One region of the Ochrobactrum sp. A-1 genome, then DNA from elsewhere that is predicted to be linked to it. Evidence: riboswitches for the same ligand, from Rfam matches in the RefSeq annotation. Region 1 holds a riboswitch; the other holds the start of a gene.
The links. A riboswitch is a leader RNA that binds a small molecule or an ion and turns the genes downstream of it on or off. The one in region 1 is predicted to bind cobalamin.
Positions count from the first base shown of each region.

Region 2: it holds a riboswitch for cobalamin, as region 1 does, so the genes downstream of both, MKS82_RS14915 (CbtB domain-containing protein) here and MKS82_RS21355 (ABC transporter substrate-binding protein) in region 1, are expected to answer to the same signal.

Region 1 covers NZ_JAKVQC010000007.1:736,759-744,289, forward strand. Annotated here, with positions in the region: gene MKS82_RS21350 (FecCD family ABC transporter permease) at 1-864, opposite strand, end outside; gene MKS82_RS21355 (ABC transporter substrate-binding protein) at 861-1,892, opposite strand; cobalamin riboswitch at 2,074-2,307, opposite strand; gene MKS82_RS21360 (Bug family tripartite tricarboxylate transporter substrate binding protein) at 2,529-3,479, shown strand; gene MKS82_RS21365 (tripartite tricarboxylate transporter TctB family protein) at 3,476-3,973, shown strand; gene MKS82_RS21370 (tripartite tricarboxylate transporter permease) at 3,989-5,533, shown strand; gene MKS82_RS21375 (hypothetical protein) at 5,597-5,755, opposite strand; gene MKS82_RS21380 (YdcH family protein) at 5,949-6,188, shown strand; gene MKS82_RS21385 (MgtC/SapB family protein) at 6,225-6,740, opposite strand; gene MKS82_RS21390 (hypothetical protein) at 6,810-7,022, opposite strand; tRNA gene MKS82_RS21395 (tRNA-His) at 7,224-7,300, opposite strand.
Region 2 covers NZ_JAKVQC010000004.1:1,111,818-1,119,348, forward strand. Annotated here, with positions in the region: gene cobO (cob(I)yrinic acid a,c-diamide adenosyltransferase) at 1-423, opposite strand, end outside; gene cobN (cobaltochelatase subunit CobN) at 416-4,207, opposite strand; gene cobW (cobalamin biosynthesis protein CobW) at 4,211-5,260, opposite strand; gene cobU (bifunctional adenosylcobinamide kinase/adenosylcobinamide-phosphate guanylyltransferase) at 5,265-5,786, opposite strand; gene MKS82_RS14910 (CbtA family protein) at 5,792-6,505, opposite strand; gene MKS82_RS14915 (CbtB domain-containing protein) at 6,590-6,778, opposite strand; cobalamin riboswitch at 6,830-7,066, opposite strand; gene MKS82_RS14920 (phosphatase PAP2 family protein) at 7,093-7,531, opposite strand, start outside.

The sequences.
Region 1 (7,531 bases):
GCGCGCCGCATGGGGAATAACAAGGCCGATAAAGCCAACCGAGCCGACAATGGAAACCATCACCGCCGTCATCATGGCGCTGACACCGATCAGCACCGCATAGACGCGACGTACCGGTATGCCGAGCGAAGCGGCGGATTCCGTTCCGAAGGTGAAAGCATCAAGCGCACGCGCATGCCACAGGCAGATTGCAAGCCCGATCAGGCAGGCAGGCAAAGCGAGAGTAACATCGGGCCAGCGCACCCCGGAAAGATTGCCCAAAAGCCAAAACATGATACCGCGCGCCTGTTCGGCATTTGCGGCCTTTGTGACGATGAATGATGTCAGCGCATTGAAAAGTTGCGAACCGGCAATGCCTGCGAGGATGATCGCGCTGCTGCCGCGTCCGGCCCGCAACGCCAGCAGGGACACAAGGCAAAAAGCAACAATAGCGCCAATGAACGCACCCAGCGATAGCGTCAACACGCCAGCGCCTATGCCAAGAATGGCAACGCTGACAGCCCCTGTCGAAGCACCAGCGGAAATGCCCAGAATATAAGGATCAGCGAGCGAGTTTCGAAGCAACGACTGCAGAATGACACCGGATATTGCAAGCGACGCGCCGCAACATGCCGCGATAACCGCACGGCTGAGGCGATAGCTCCAGACGATCCCTTCATCTATGGGTTCGAGCGGATACCCGGCATTCCACACCCGATTGGCCACGGTCTTCGCAACCACCTCGAGCGGTATTGCCGTTTCGCCTATCGCCGCTCCGAGCCAAAGAGCAAGAAGAAGCAGGACAAGCGAAAAGGCCAAGAAGAACACGCCGGAGCGTGCCCTTCCCTTCTGTTTGAAGCCTGCTGTCGCTGCCCGCGCCGTCACTTGTTCAGGTCCGAGGCGGCAATGTCGGAGGCAAGCGTTTCAATGCCTTCGATCACGCGAAGCGACGTGCTCATCGACTGTGCATCCATGTCGAAGACATGCTTGCCCTTGACCGCTGGCATCAGCTTCGTCACCGCATCGTTCTCAAGGAACTGGTGTTTGACGGCAATGTCGTCAGCCGGATAGCGACGGCGATCCAGTTTTGCAGCAACGATCATCGAAGGGTTCGATTTCGCAATCGTTTCCCATCCGACCGTCGGCCATTCTTCCTCGCTGTCGATCACATTCTTGATGCCCAGTGCCGAAAGAATATTGGCGGGCGCGCCAAATTTGCCTGCAACGTAAGGATCGGCATCGACCTGCGTGCTGGAGAACCAGACAACAGCCGAAAGCTTGCCGTCAGTAGACCCAATTTTTTCACGCGCAGCCGCTTCGCGCGCCCTCAGGTCGGCGACGAGTTTCTCGCCACGGTCCTGCACATTGAAGATTTCCGCCAGTTCGGTAATTTCCTGATAGACGATATCCATCTTGAACGCCGCCGTACGAACGCCGTCGCCACCGCCGGAATTGTCCTTGCCAACGCAATCGGAAGGCGAGGTATAGGCAGCGATGCCCAGTTCCTCGAACTGTTCAGGCTTTGCCACGATGCCTGTCGGGCCGACATGCCACTGGAAATCCGCCGTCACGATATCCGGCTTCTGCGCCAGAACGCTTTCAAAGCTCGGATCATTATCGGCAAGCCGCTTGACCTTGGCATTCACCTGTTCAAAGCCTTTGAGAACGGGGCCGAACCACACTGCCGTGCCGACAACCTTGTCGCCGAGACCCAGGCTGTAAAGAATTTCTGTGCTGCTCTGGCCAACTGCAACCGCGCGGGCGGGTGCCTGCTTGAAGGTAACGTCACGACCGCAGTTTTTCAGCGTCAGCGGATATTGCGTTTCCGCTGCCTGTGCGGATACCCCGCCTGCGAGAAAAAATGCAGCCGCGCAAAAGGCGGCGCGAAACGGCATCTTGCCGAGAATATTCATGAAAGTCCCCGAAATGATGAGAGAAAGACGCCCTGTCAGGCGGCGGATAAATTCCGGCGCGGAAGACGGACAGGCATATCCGGGAACATATCGAAATCATGCGATGACGATGGGAGGAAGCGTCCTGCGACGCAGAAATCTGTCATAACCGGCTCCTGCTCCGGGCATCCCCGCCCGTGACAATGGACAACACTAAACGGCAGGTCTCCTGGCTCACGAATATCTGCTGTTCATCTGCCTTCCCGCGCTTCTCCGGCACAGTGGCATGACGCTTTGAACGTCACGAGGATGAACGGCAATCCGCTTACAGTTGCGGGGGCAGCCACGGTCTTGGCCCCTTTTCGGGTCGTCCTCACCGTGTTCCCTATTAATCCCCTTCGCTCTCGGTCGGGGAACCGTTGTTACACTATTACGTTGGTCCGCTGCCGTCGTCAAGCAGGTCTCGTCCGCTATTTCCAGCTTGCGGTTTTCAAGTGATTCGAAAGCCCGTTACTTAAATTGCGGCCAAACTATCGTCGCATGCGCTGGCCTATTGAATTTGTTTTCGCTAATCTCCATGTAGTTTTCTCCCGCTAGAGGAGCGGGACTTTGGGGAGGTCCGCCGCAAGGCGGCATACATTCTATCTGGGAGGACATATGCGTAGATTTATTCTGGCCCTGACGTCAGTAGCGGCGTTGGCTATGGCAGGCTCTGCTTCTGCAGAAGACTACAAGGTGCTCGCGCCTGCGGCTCCGGGCGGCGGCTGGGACCAGACGGCACGCACGATGCAGAGCGCGCTTCAGGATGAAAAGATTTCCGGCAGCGTACAGGTCATCAACGTTCCAGGCGCTGGCGGCACCATCGGCCTCGCACAGTTTGTGAACCAAAACAAGGGCGATCCAAGCCAGCTCATCGTTGGCGGCTATGTCATGGTCGGCGCTATCCTGACCAACAAGTCGCCGGTGACACTCGACGCCATCACGCCGATTGCACGCCTCACAGGGGAATACGAAGCTATCGTCGTACCGGCATCTTCCGATATCCAGAACCTCGGCGATCTCGCCGCGAAACTGAAGGCAGATCCGGGCTCCGTTTCGTGGGGCGGCGGTTCTGCTGGCGGTACCGACCATATCACCGCTGGCCTCTTTGCCAAGGCGGCAGGGGTCGATCCGACAAAGGTCAATTACATCGCCTTCTCTGGCGGCGGTGAAGCACTGGCGGCCATTCTCGGCAATCAGGTGACCGTTGGCATTTCCGGCTATGGCGAATTCGAAGCCCAGATCAAGGCGGGTACGCTGCGCATCATTGGCATTTCGAGCGATGAGCGCGTGGAAGGCATCGACGCACCAACCTTCAAGGAAGGCGGCGTCGACGTTTCGATCCAGAACTGGCGCATGGTGGGTGCAGCTCCCGGCATCACAGCCGAACAGGAAGCTGCCATCAATGCCGATATCGAGAAAATGGTGAAGTCTGAGTCCTGGCAGAAGGCCCTTAAAGACAAGGGCTGGGCAGATACCTATCTCGCCGGCCCGGCGTTCAAGGAACAGCTCGCCAAGGACGTTGCCGCGACGGAAACCATCCTCAAGGAAATCGGCCTCGTCAAATGACAGGATCAGAACCGCAGGAAAAGCGCCGCCCGGAAGGGGCGGCGCCAGATTTCGCCGCTCTTGTCATCGCCCTTATTCTTGCAGCTGTCGCCATTGCCATTGCCTGGTCGACGACCTACGGCAACGACGTGACGAGCTACTCGCCAGTCGGCCCGAAAACCGTTCCCTATGTCGTCGCAGCCGGATTGTTCGGCCTTGCCATTTGGACCGTGTTCGAAGCCCTTCGCGGCGATTTTCCCGAGCGTGAGCATCAGGAAATTGCTCCGATGGCGTGGATCATCGGCGGTCTGGTCATCCAGATGCTGACGATGAAAACCGTTGGCTTTTCTCTGTCCACCGGCCTGCTTTTTGCGGCGACCGCGCGCGGCTTCGGCTATCGCAAATTCTGGATCAGCGTTCCCGTCGGCATCGTCTTCGCCTTCGTGATCTGGTTCATCTTTGCGCGCGGCCTGCAGCTATCGCTGCCGTCCGGCTGGCTCGAACAATTCGTTTAGGGACGGAGCGCTTTCATGGATACTGTCGCACTTCTCGCCAACGGACTTCTGGTGGCGCTTGAACCATCGAATCTTCTTTATGCGCTGATCGGTGTCACGCTCGGCACCGCCGTCGGCGTGCTGCCTGGCATTGGCCCAGCGCTCACCGTCGCGCTCCTTCTGCCCGTTACCTACAAGCTGGACCCGTCCGGCTCCCTCATCATGTTCGCCGGCATTTATTACGGCGGCATGTATGGCGGCTCAACCACATCGATCCTGCTGAATACGCCGGGAGAAAGCGCCTCCATCGTCACCGCGTTGGAGGGTAACAAGATGGCCCGCGCCGGACGTGGCGGGCCAGCACTTGCAACGGCGGCCATCGGCTCGTTCATTGCGGGCCTGATCGCCACTCTGGCGCTCGCCTTCGTCGCGCCATGGGTCGTGAAATTCGCCTTGTCCTTCGGGCCTTCCGAATATTTCGCGCTCATGCTTCTGGCTTTCATGACGGTCTCGGCCGCATTTGGCGATTCCACGCTGCGCGGCCTGACATCCCTGTTCATCGGACTGGCGCTGGGCCTGATCGGCATCGACCAATTGACCGGTCAGGCACGCCTTGTCATGGGAACGCCGAACCTGCTCGATGGCATCAATGTCACCACATTGGCAGTGGCGTTGTTCGCTATCGGTGAAACCCTTGCGGTCGTGTCGAAGAAGCTTCGGCCAGAAGATGAAGTCATTGCCGTCAAGGGTTCCGTCTGGATGACCAAAAACGACTGGAAACGCTCGTGGATGCCGTGGCTGCGCGGCACCGCCATCGGCTTTCCGATCGGGGCCATGCCTGCGGGCGGCGCCGATGTATCAAGCTTCCTTTCCTATTCGGCGGAACGGCAGTTCTCGAAACATCCGGAAGAATTCGGCAAAGGCGCTATCGAAGGCGTTGCGGGGCCGGAGGCTGCCAACAATGCTTCCGCTGCCGGAACACTCGTGCCGCTTCTGACGCTTGGCCTGCCCACCACGGCGACGGCAGCAATCATGCTGGCGGGTTTCCAGCAATTCGGCCTGCAGCCCGGCCCTCTGCTGTTCGTGACCAATGCCACGCTGGTCTGGGGGCTGGTGGCGAGCCTTCTCGTTGCCAATCTGATGCTGCTGGTTCTCAATCTGCCGCTGATCGGCCTGTGGGTGAAGATGCTCACCATTCCGCGTCATTGGCTCTATGCCGGCATTCTGGTTTTTGCCACGCTTGGAACAATCGGCGCGAATGCCTCAACCTCGATGCTCTTCGGCCTGCCGGTTTCGTTCGAACTCGGCCTGCTTCTGGCGTTCGGTGTCCTGGGCTATGTGCTGCGGCGCTTCTCATATCCTATCGCGCCGGTTGTCGTGGGCCTGATCCTCGGACCGATGGCCGAGAAAAGCTTGCGTCAGGCACTGCAGATCAGCCAGGGCAACCCGATGACTCTGGTGCATTCCTGGGTATCGGTTGTGCTGATCGCACTGGCGATTGCCGCAGTCGTCGTCCCCATGATCATGCGCCAGCGCGGCAAGGGCGAATTGCTGAGCCAGATGGCGACAGACGAAGATTAAAAAAACAAAAGCCCGGCAAAGCCGGGCTTTTTTACTCAGATACGCGTACGCTTACTTAACTGCTCAACCCTGAATACGACTGAACTGGTCAACGTCGATGCCAAGCGTCTCAAGGTCCTGGGCAGTTGGCTTCTGACCAGCGCGCACAGCAGCAGAAGCACGAACAGCGCTACCGAATTGCGCGAATGCACGACCGAAACGGTTATTGAAGCGGGTAAACATTTTTCTCTCCATCACGGACACTTCGTTAGTCCGCGACTATCAAATGGGGATCGCTCCAACGACTTAGAAGATCGGCATTTGCATGCCAGCCATGCAGTTTCGGCATGCTCCTTTCAGCCCGTCTTGATTGCGATCAATGCCGTCCGCTCGTTGGCTTGCGAAGCTCTTTTCAACCAAAGGAAGGAGCTACAGAATGTCGAATACCCCCCACACACTTGGAGAAGAGTTTCCCGGTCAGCTCGATGCCATTCATGCACTGAAGGCGAAGGATGCGCATTTTGCCCGCATCCTGGAAGAGTATGATTCCGTCAATGACCGCATCCACCGCGCCGAAACGAAGATCGCGCCCGTGAGCCAGGAAGAAGAAACGAACCTGCGCAAACAGCGCCTCACCTTGAAGGACAGCATCGCCGAGGCGCTTGCCGAAGCCTAATCCGTCATCAGGACAAATCGTTGCCCCGACAACGGCTCAGGAGGCTTTGCCCTCGATCTTGTCGTTGACTTTGCTGTTGTCAGGGCCAACCGAGTTTTCCATCCTGCCCACCACGATCAGAACCGTTACGGCGATGAACGTCGCCATGATCGCGATATGCCAGAGGCCGAGGCCACTGGCGAGGCCGACGGATGCCGCAAGCCACATACCAGCACCGGTCGTAATGCCGGTTATTTTTCCGCGTGCGAAGATGATAAAACCCGCCGCCAGAAAGGCGACGCCGCTTGTAATCGCTTCCACGAGCCGCGAGGGGTCCATCCGGATATTCTGATCATTAAATACCGGTACATTGACCAGTTCTAGCGAGACAATTGTAAAGGTAGCCGAGGCGAGACAGACCAGCATGTGGGTCTTCAGCCCGGCGGGGCGCCTCCGCCATTCCCGCTCAAGGCCGATGATGGAACCGAGCAGTGTGGCCAGCAGCATCCGCGCCAGAACCACCGGCAAACTGATTACATTGTCGTGCATAAATTCAGCCCAGAATTGTTCCATGCCCGATAACGGGCATGGTGGGGTTTGGTTCCGCTATGGCCAAATGCTAACAACAGCGATGACCTACAGTCATTTTGCCGATGCTGGTGGAACCGTTTCTGTCGTGGCAGGCGGCAAGGAATTCTCGCCATTGGGGGTGTTCTCGTCGGGAGAAATAACAGCGCCGTAGATCTCTACCAGTACCCACACGACGAGCGCCGCCGCGATACTGACCAGCAACACTATGAGAACGGGCTTACCTTCACGGCCTTGTCTTGCTTCAGTCGGGTTGACCTGTTTCATGGATCAAATCCTCCTGTTCGTTTCAGCGGCATGAAACTTGCCGCTATAAACCTAATGGAAGGATAGGGCTTTTGTTCCAATCAGTGCGAGAGGCCTTGTATCGCTTTGCCGCTAATCGATTGGTTTCATTGAGTTTGCCAAAGATTGGTGAGCGAGCGCTTCAGCGCTGGCTCACACTCGCAACAAATGTATGAGGGGCAATGGTACGGTCGGTTGGAGTTGAACCAACGACCTCAGGAGCCACAATCCTGCGCTCTAACCAACTGAGCTACGACCGCGTACCTTTGTGTCGGCTGCGTGACGCTTTGGCGTCGCCGACAGGGGGTCACATACGGAGAATCGATCCATATTGCAAGTGATTATAGCTCTCTTTTTTGAGAAATTCCCAATTGCAGGATTCTATATCAAATCTTGCTCATAAAGGTCACGCGCTGGTAACCATTATAGATGACCGGCTGTGCACAACTTGGATATTGGGTCGAGCCTGTAAAATTGCCTTTCCCGCATTA
Region 2 (7,531 bases), on a different contig from region 1:
GAGCACCATATCGTAGCTTTCATCCAATATCATGGCCTTGGCTTGTTCCCATGCTCCACGCGCCATGGCGATATCTCGCGTGCGATCCTGTGTCTCCCAGGTAAAGCCTTCGCCCAGCGCTGAAATCGTCACCTGTTCGGGGAATTTTTCGAGCACCCAGCGCTCCCCCGTATCCCAAGACCCTTTGACGAACTGCACGACACCGATCTTCATTCCATGGCCCAGCGCACGGAAAACCATCCCGAAACCAGCAGTCGACTTGCCCTTGCCCTTACCGGTATGGACGATTACCAGCCCTTTTTCTTCAGTCTTTGTCGCCTGAATCTTGTCGCGGGCGGCTTTCTTCTTGCGCATCTTGTCCGCATGGCGTGCATTCAGCTCCTCTTCCGTCATCGAAAGAAGTTTTTCCGATTTCTCAGCCATTTACCGCCCTTTCCGGATTCAATTTTTGAAGATTTGAGCTCAATGTTTCCAGCTCGAACCGCGCCGAGTTGGAGCGAGGCGTCCAGAAACCCCGCGCGATGGCATCATTGAGTTTGGCTGCCGTCTCGGCGAGTGCTGCCGGGTTTTTCTCGGCCATGAAATCATGCACCGACTTATCGGCGATATAAGCCTGATAGACCGCCTCGAAATGATGGTTCCCGACCTTGCCGGTGGTCGCCGCGAAGGCGAACAGATAGTCGACGGTAGCCGCAATCTCGGCCGCACCTTTATAGCCATGGCGCATGACGCCTGCTATCCACTTCGGATTGGCTGCGCGCCCACGTACGACGCGCGAAAGCTCTTCTTCCAGTGCCCGGATCACCGGCTTTTCCGGTCGGGAATGATCGTTGTGATAAACCGCAGGCATTGCGCCGCTCAAGCTTTCAACGGTCGCAGCCATCCCACCTTCGAACTGGTAGTAATCATCGCTATCGAGAAGGTCGTGTTCGCGATTGTCCTGGTTTTGCAAAACAGCCTGAACCGAGCGCAACCGCTCCTCAAGAAGACCACGCTCTGCCTGTCCTTCCTCGCCTGCACCATAGGCGTAACCGCCCCAGACAAGCCAGGCTTCCGCCAGATCGTTGCGACCGGCCCAGCCGTTCTCGTCTATCAAGGCCTGCAAGCCTGCCCCATAAGCGCCGGGTTTGGACCCGAAAACACGATAGCCCGCACGGCGCTCCGCTGTCTTTTCGTCTGCCCCGTCTGCAACGAGGCGTGCCTGTTCAATCCGCATGCGCGTTGCGATTGGATTGTCCCCGACATCCTCATCGAGAGCGCCGACTGCACGCACGGCCTTGTCGAACAGTGCAATCTGTTCTGGAAATGCGTCGCGGAAAAAACCGGAAATGCGCAACGTCACATCGACCCGTGGACGGCCAAGCTTTGCAATCGGAACAATCTCGTATCCGGTTACCCGGCGTGAGGCCATATCCCAGACCGGCTTGACACCGATCAGCGCCAGGGCCTGCGCAATGTCGTCGCCGCCGGTACGCATATTCGACGTACCCCATGCGGTCAGGCCGAACGAGGTCGGCCATTCACCATGATCCTGTGTGTAACGGGTAATCAGGAGTTCCGCCGATTTGCGTCCAAGTTCCCATGCTGCGGGAGTGGGAACGGCGCGACTATCGGTGGAGAAGAAATTCCGGCCGGTTGGCAGTACATCGGGACGGCCACGCGTTGGCGCACCGGATGGACCCGGCGGCACAAACCGTCCGCCAAGTGCCGCAAGAAAACCATCTATCTCCGAAGGCCCGCAGGAAACCACCATGGGGCGCAGATGTTCTTCTATGGATTGGAGAACCGCCCGCGTCTGTGGCCAGTCTGCGGGACACTCTGTATCACTTGAGACGAAGCTGGCTGCCAGCAATTCGATACGCTCCACCGTATCGCCTGTGATACGCCACGTTGCAGGGCTCGCCGCAAGCAAGAGTTCCGGTTGGGCACCCGTCCATGCCTCTGCCATATTGCAATCGAGGGGATCGAATGTTTCGCCAAGCCCGCAATCCGCAGCGATTGCACGCTGGAGACTTTGATCGCCCGGTGCACCGCCAAGCGAAACTGGTACGCCACGCGGCACACGTGCCAGCGCAACCAGAAGATCGGTCAGCAGCCTGCCTTCAGGCGCCAGCCCGAAAATATGCAGACCGTCGCGGATTTGCATTTCCTTGAGATCGCACAGATAGGCGTCAAGCTTTTGCAGCGCCATGTCTTCATCGTCATGGTCGTGAATACCCGCATCGCGATCAAGCCCGATGTCGCGCACGAGATCAAGTATCTGCCCTTTCAGCCTCAGCAGGCGACGCGGATCGACACCGGAGGCCTCGTAATATTCGTCTACCAGTGCTTCGAGGTCTTTCAGCGGCCCGTAGCTTTCGGCGCGTGTCAGCGGCGGCGTCAGATGATCGATTATGACAGCGCTTGCACGACGCTTGGCTTGCGTGCCTTCGCCCGGATCGTTCACAATGAATGGGTAGATGTGCGGCACGGGACCGAACACGGCTTCGGGATAGCAGTTCTCAGAGAGCGCGAGCGCTTTCCCCGGGAGCCATTCCAGATTGCCATGCTTGCCCATATGCACAATGGCATCGATACCTGCGACCTCACGCAGAAAAGCATAGAAAGCAATATAGCCGTGCGGCGGCACCAGATCAGGCGAGTGATAAGTCTCTTTCGGATCGATGTTGTAACCGCGCGCGGGCTGAATGCCCACGAAGGTTTCACCCAGCCTCATCAGGGGCAGCGCAAAGGCATTCAGCTCCCGCGCAAAATAAGGGTCATTTTCCGGCGCACCCCAGCGACCTTCGATTTCCTTCTGAATCGCAATGGGAAGTCTTTCAAAGAAAGCCTTGTATTGATTCAACGATATGGTTTCGCGTATCTCTCGCCCGTCACGCGCAGCGTTGGTCGGACCTGCCGTCAATGCACGCATCAATGCATCACCGTCGACGGGCAGGTCAGCGACGGGATAGCCGCCCTTCGCCATGGCGTGCAGTACTTCGACCGTTCCGGCTGGCGTATCGAGCCCTACCCCGTTTCCAAGCCGCCCGTCGCGGTTCGGATAATTCGCGAGGATAAGCGCGACACGTCTTTCATCGGGCGGTTTCCGCTTCAAACGCACCCAGTTTGCAGCAAGTTGCGCCACAAAACCTACGCGGTTTTCATGCGGCTCGTGGGTTACGATATTCGTTTCCACTGCCGCATCGAACTGTTTTGCCGACTTGAAGGAAACAGCGCGCGAAAGCACGCGCCCGTCCACTTCAGGCAAAGCGACATTCATCGCCAGATCACGTGCCAGCAAGCCCTGCTGCGAGGTCTCCCAAACAGCTTTCGGCGTGCCGGAGAAAATCACCTGCAACACCATATTGCCGCGCTTATCGAGGACAGTCGGCTTGCGCTCCGCACCCGGCGAAGAAATTGCAAACCCCGTGGCGTTCAAAACGATATCCGGCGGACAATCCTCAAACAGTCCGTCGACGACCGCCGCAGACAATCGATCCTTGAGGCTCGAAACGAATATCGGAAGCGGATTGAGGCCTTTTGCCTGCAAAGCCGCAATCAGCGCATCGACGGGCTGCGTCTGTTCGCTCTGCACCAGTGCCCGATAGAAAATAATGCCCGCGACAGGTGCAGAAATATCGCTCCAGTGTGTGCGAATACTATCCAGCGAGGAGACATACTCTCCCGGCCACCACAGACCAGCCTTGAGCAGAGGTGCAGCACTTTCCGGCTTCTCGGAACCCGCAATCAGCGCAGCGCAGTAGTGAAGGAATGCGCCGGTATTCGCAGCCCCGCCCTCGATCAGATACTGCCAGAGTTCATTTCGCTCGTGGACAGAGATGGTGGAAAACCGGTCCAGCCCATGATCCGGCTTGTCGTCTCCCGGCAATACGGCAATCTTGATACCGTGATTGAGTGCGCAAGCATGCAGCGCTTCCAGCCCGTAAGGCCAGTACGTTTCACCCCCAATTATGCGCACAATGATAAGCTTGGCATATCTGGCGGTGCGCTCCACATAGGCGTCAACCGACATGGGATGGGTAAGACACAAGAAATTGGCCAGTCGCAAGCTTGGCAAATCCGGCGCAAGTCTGTGTGCCGACGCCAAACTGGCCAGTTCGGTATCAGCGGCGGAAAGGAACAATATCTCTCCCGGCGTCTGGCCGAGATCGACGGCTTCATTGCCGTCGCTGATTGTTCCTTTCTGGGCAAGAAGAAGATGCATTGGTCAGACGGCGTCTTTCACTGCATTGGCGATGGCTGCTTCATCGATGTCATGCAGCCCGATCACAACCAGTCGCGTGGAGCGCGCTTCATCCTTGCCCCATGGGCGGTCAAAATAATGCTCGATACGCGGACCGACCGCCTGCACGACCAGACGCATCGGCTTGGCCGGTACATCGACAAAGCCCTTCAAACGAAGGATATCGTGCTCTGCAATGACTGCTTTCAGCTTTTCCGTAAATAGCTTGGGATCAGCAACCGAGCCTGCCTCGACCACGAAGCTCTCGAACTCGTCATGATCATGCTCATGCCCATCGGCATGATGGATTTCATGGTGGGATTTGCGGTTGGCGATGTCGTCTTCCGTACCGACACCGAGCCCAAGCAAAACATCGGCTCCAAGCTTGCCAAAGCTTGCAGGAACCATGTTCACCCGGCGCGGCGAACGCTCGGCCACATCGGCCTTAACACCGTCGAGCATTGAAGCGTCAATCAGATCGGCCTTGTTGAGGACAATCAGATCGGCTGCATGAATCTGATCCTCAAAAAGTTCCTCTAAAGGGCTTTCATGATCAAGAGATTCGTCCGCTGCGCGCTGTGCAGCAACCTTGTCATGATCATCGGCAAAACGCCCCTCTGCGACCGCTGCCGCATCAATCACGGTTACCACACCGTCGACTGTTACCTGCGTCTTGATTTCCGGCCAGTTGAATGCGGCGACGAGTGGCTGCGGCAACGCCAGACCGGAGGTCTCGATCACGATATGATCGGGGCGATCAGCGCGATCCAGAAGCTTGGTCATAGTCGGGATGAAATCATCGGCAACGGTGCAGCAGATGCAGCCATTGTTGAGCTCGATCACATCTTCCTCGCGACAGGTCTCGATACCGCATCCCTTCAGAATACCGCCATCGACACCCAGATCACCGAACTCATTGATGATCAATGCAATGCGTTTTCCATTGGCATTTTCCAGCAGGTTGCGGATCATCGTCGTTTTGCCCGATCCAAGAAAACCCGTAATGACTGTCGCGGGAATTTTCTGTCCCTGCATCGATTTATCCCTTCATCTTGAGCGGCAGCCCTGCCGCCATGAAATAAACTTCATCCGCAACCGCGGCCACTGCCTGATGCAGAAAGCCTGCATGATCGCGAAATTCCCGTGCCATGCGATTTTCCGGCACGATCCCAAGTCCAACTTCGTTCGAAACAAAAACAACAGGCCCGGCAAGGTTCGGCAGCATAGCAACAAGACCTGCCGTCTCTGTTGTTATATCGCGCTCGGCCATCATCAGATTGGTCAGCCACAGGGTCAAACAATCGATCAGCACGAACCGATCCGCAGCAACATGCAATGTTAGTGCGTCAATGAGATCGAGCGGTTCCTCTACCGTCTGCCATTCTGAACCACGTCGGTCGCGGTGAATGGCAATGCGGTTTTCCATCTCCTTGTCGAAGGCACGTCCTGTCGCCAGATAGAGCGGCTGAAGCCCCGAGGACTCGACCATCTTTTCGGCATAGGACGACTTGCCCGAACGGGCTCCACCAAGAACCAAAACCGATTTTCCCGGCGAAGCCATTTTCATCAACCTTCAATCTCGGACGATGCATAGTGCTGGATGAACCAGCCGAGTGCGAGGCCGATCACCGCCCACATGAACAGGTTAGTCGCCAGCGATGCGACTGCATATTGCGAAGCAAGCAATGACGGAATCGGCGATGAAATATCTTCCGGATGCGGTGCGCCATAGAGGTGTGGAGCCACGATCAGCACCAGCCCAAGGATTTTTGCCCAGATTTCCTGGCGCAACACGATGAGATAGAGCCCCAGACCGCTCAGCACCACGGTTGCAATCCACCAGAGCTGACGTTCGGCCAGATCAGCCGCAGGCATTGCCGGCAATTCCGGTGACAAGCCCAACGCGGGCAGAAAAGCGACCGCAAAAAAGCCCGCAACACCCCAATAAATGCCATTCTGTACCGTAATGCGGCGCCCTAGAAGCAAGGCCACGCCACCAAGCAGCAAGGCAAACCCCGCTCCTGCTACGAGATTGGCAAGGATCGTATTGCCCAATCGCCCAAATGGCAGTTCAGCCCCTTCCTCTTCCGCATCTGCGGCAGCGGCACCATGATCATGCGGTGCAGCTTCCGCCTCGCCGTGGCTGTGACCACCACCAGCATCTTCATAGGTCTCAGCCTGCAGGATCAAAGGCACTGTCTTCAAATACATGGCGGGAGTAACCAGCAGCCCGGCCAGAAGACCGGCAGCAAGTGTCGCCAACAAATAACGGATCAACATTTCTGTCCCTCAATAGAAATTCCGCGCCGATGGCCGTCCACCATCGAGCTCTGCTCAGCTTCAATTCTCAAAAGGTTAGGCTGCTCAGTGGCAGGGAAAACCATAAGAATGGCGCGTATCATGTGCTGAATCGTGCAGCGTATCGGAATGGGCAAGCCCTACGCCGTAAATCAGAAACGCGCCGAGAAGCAGGGAAACGACAGCCGTGCCCAGACGAGCAGCAAGGGGCATTTCGAGTGTGCTGGAAACAGAATCTTGAGTACGTGCAGCCATGACAACCTCCGTGCAGGCAGTAGGGAAAAACCTCCCATGGGGTTCAGGCTCAATGCCCTCACGCAACAGGCAGGTCTCCTGGCTCACGGGTCGTAAGGATTGAAGCTACCTTCCCAGAAGTTTCAAACTCCCAGTGGCCACCGGTTGCCCGGCTTGCCTCATCCCTCTCCGCTCTACAGTCGCGGGGTCGGCTGCGATAAAGACGCCCGGATTGGGTCCGTCCGTCGCATTCCCTTTTTGGTATCGCCGGGATTCGTCCCGGCAACAACCTGTTGCATATTCTGGACACTAGGCTTTCAGCCCATCGGCGTCAATCAGCGAACATATAGCCATGTTCGAAGGCTTTCGCCTCTGAGCCTCACCCAGCTGTCAATTGCATCGGCATTACGTGAAATCCGAGGCCAAAGCCAAATCATAAGGCCGATGATAAGTGTCCAGGCAATGACCACATCAGATAAAAAATGTGCCCCCATAAAGACCCGGTTCAGCGATACAAGCGCCAGAATTGGGATGAAGACTAATGCCGCTTTAATTCGAAGATGCGCCGGCACAAAGATCAACAATGGAAGCATCGCAACGGCGGCAGACGACTCTCCTGAAGGAAATGAACAACTATGTCGGCACATATCAGCCAATTGCCATGCAGGCGTGAAGTCGACCGATCCGCCAAACTCTGCGAGGTTCCTTGGCCGCGCCCGTCCGATGATAAGTTTGAGGCTGTGCACCAGTACACCTGGACCGAATAGATAGATA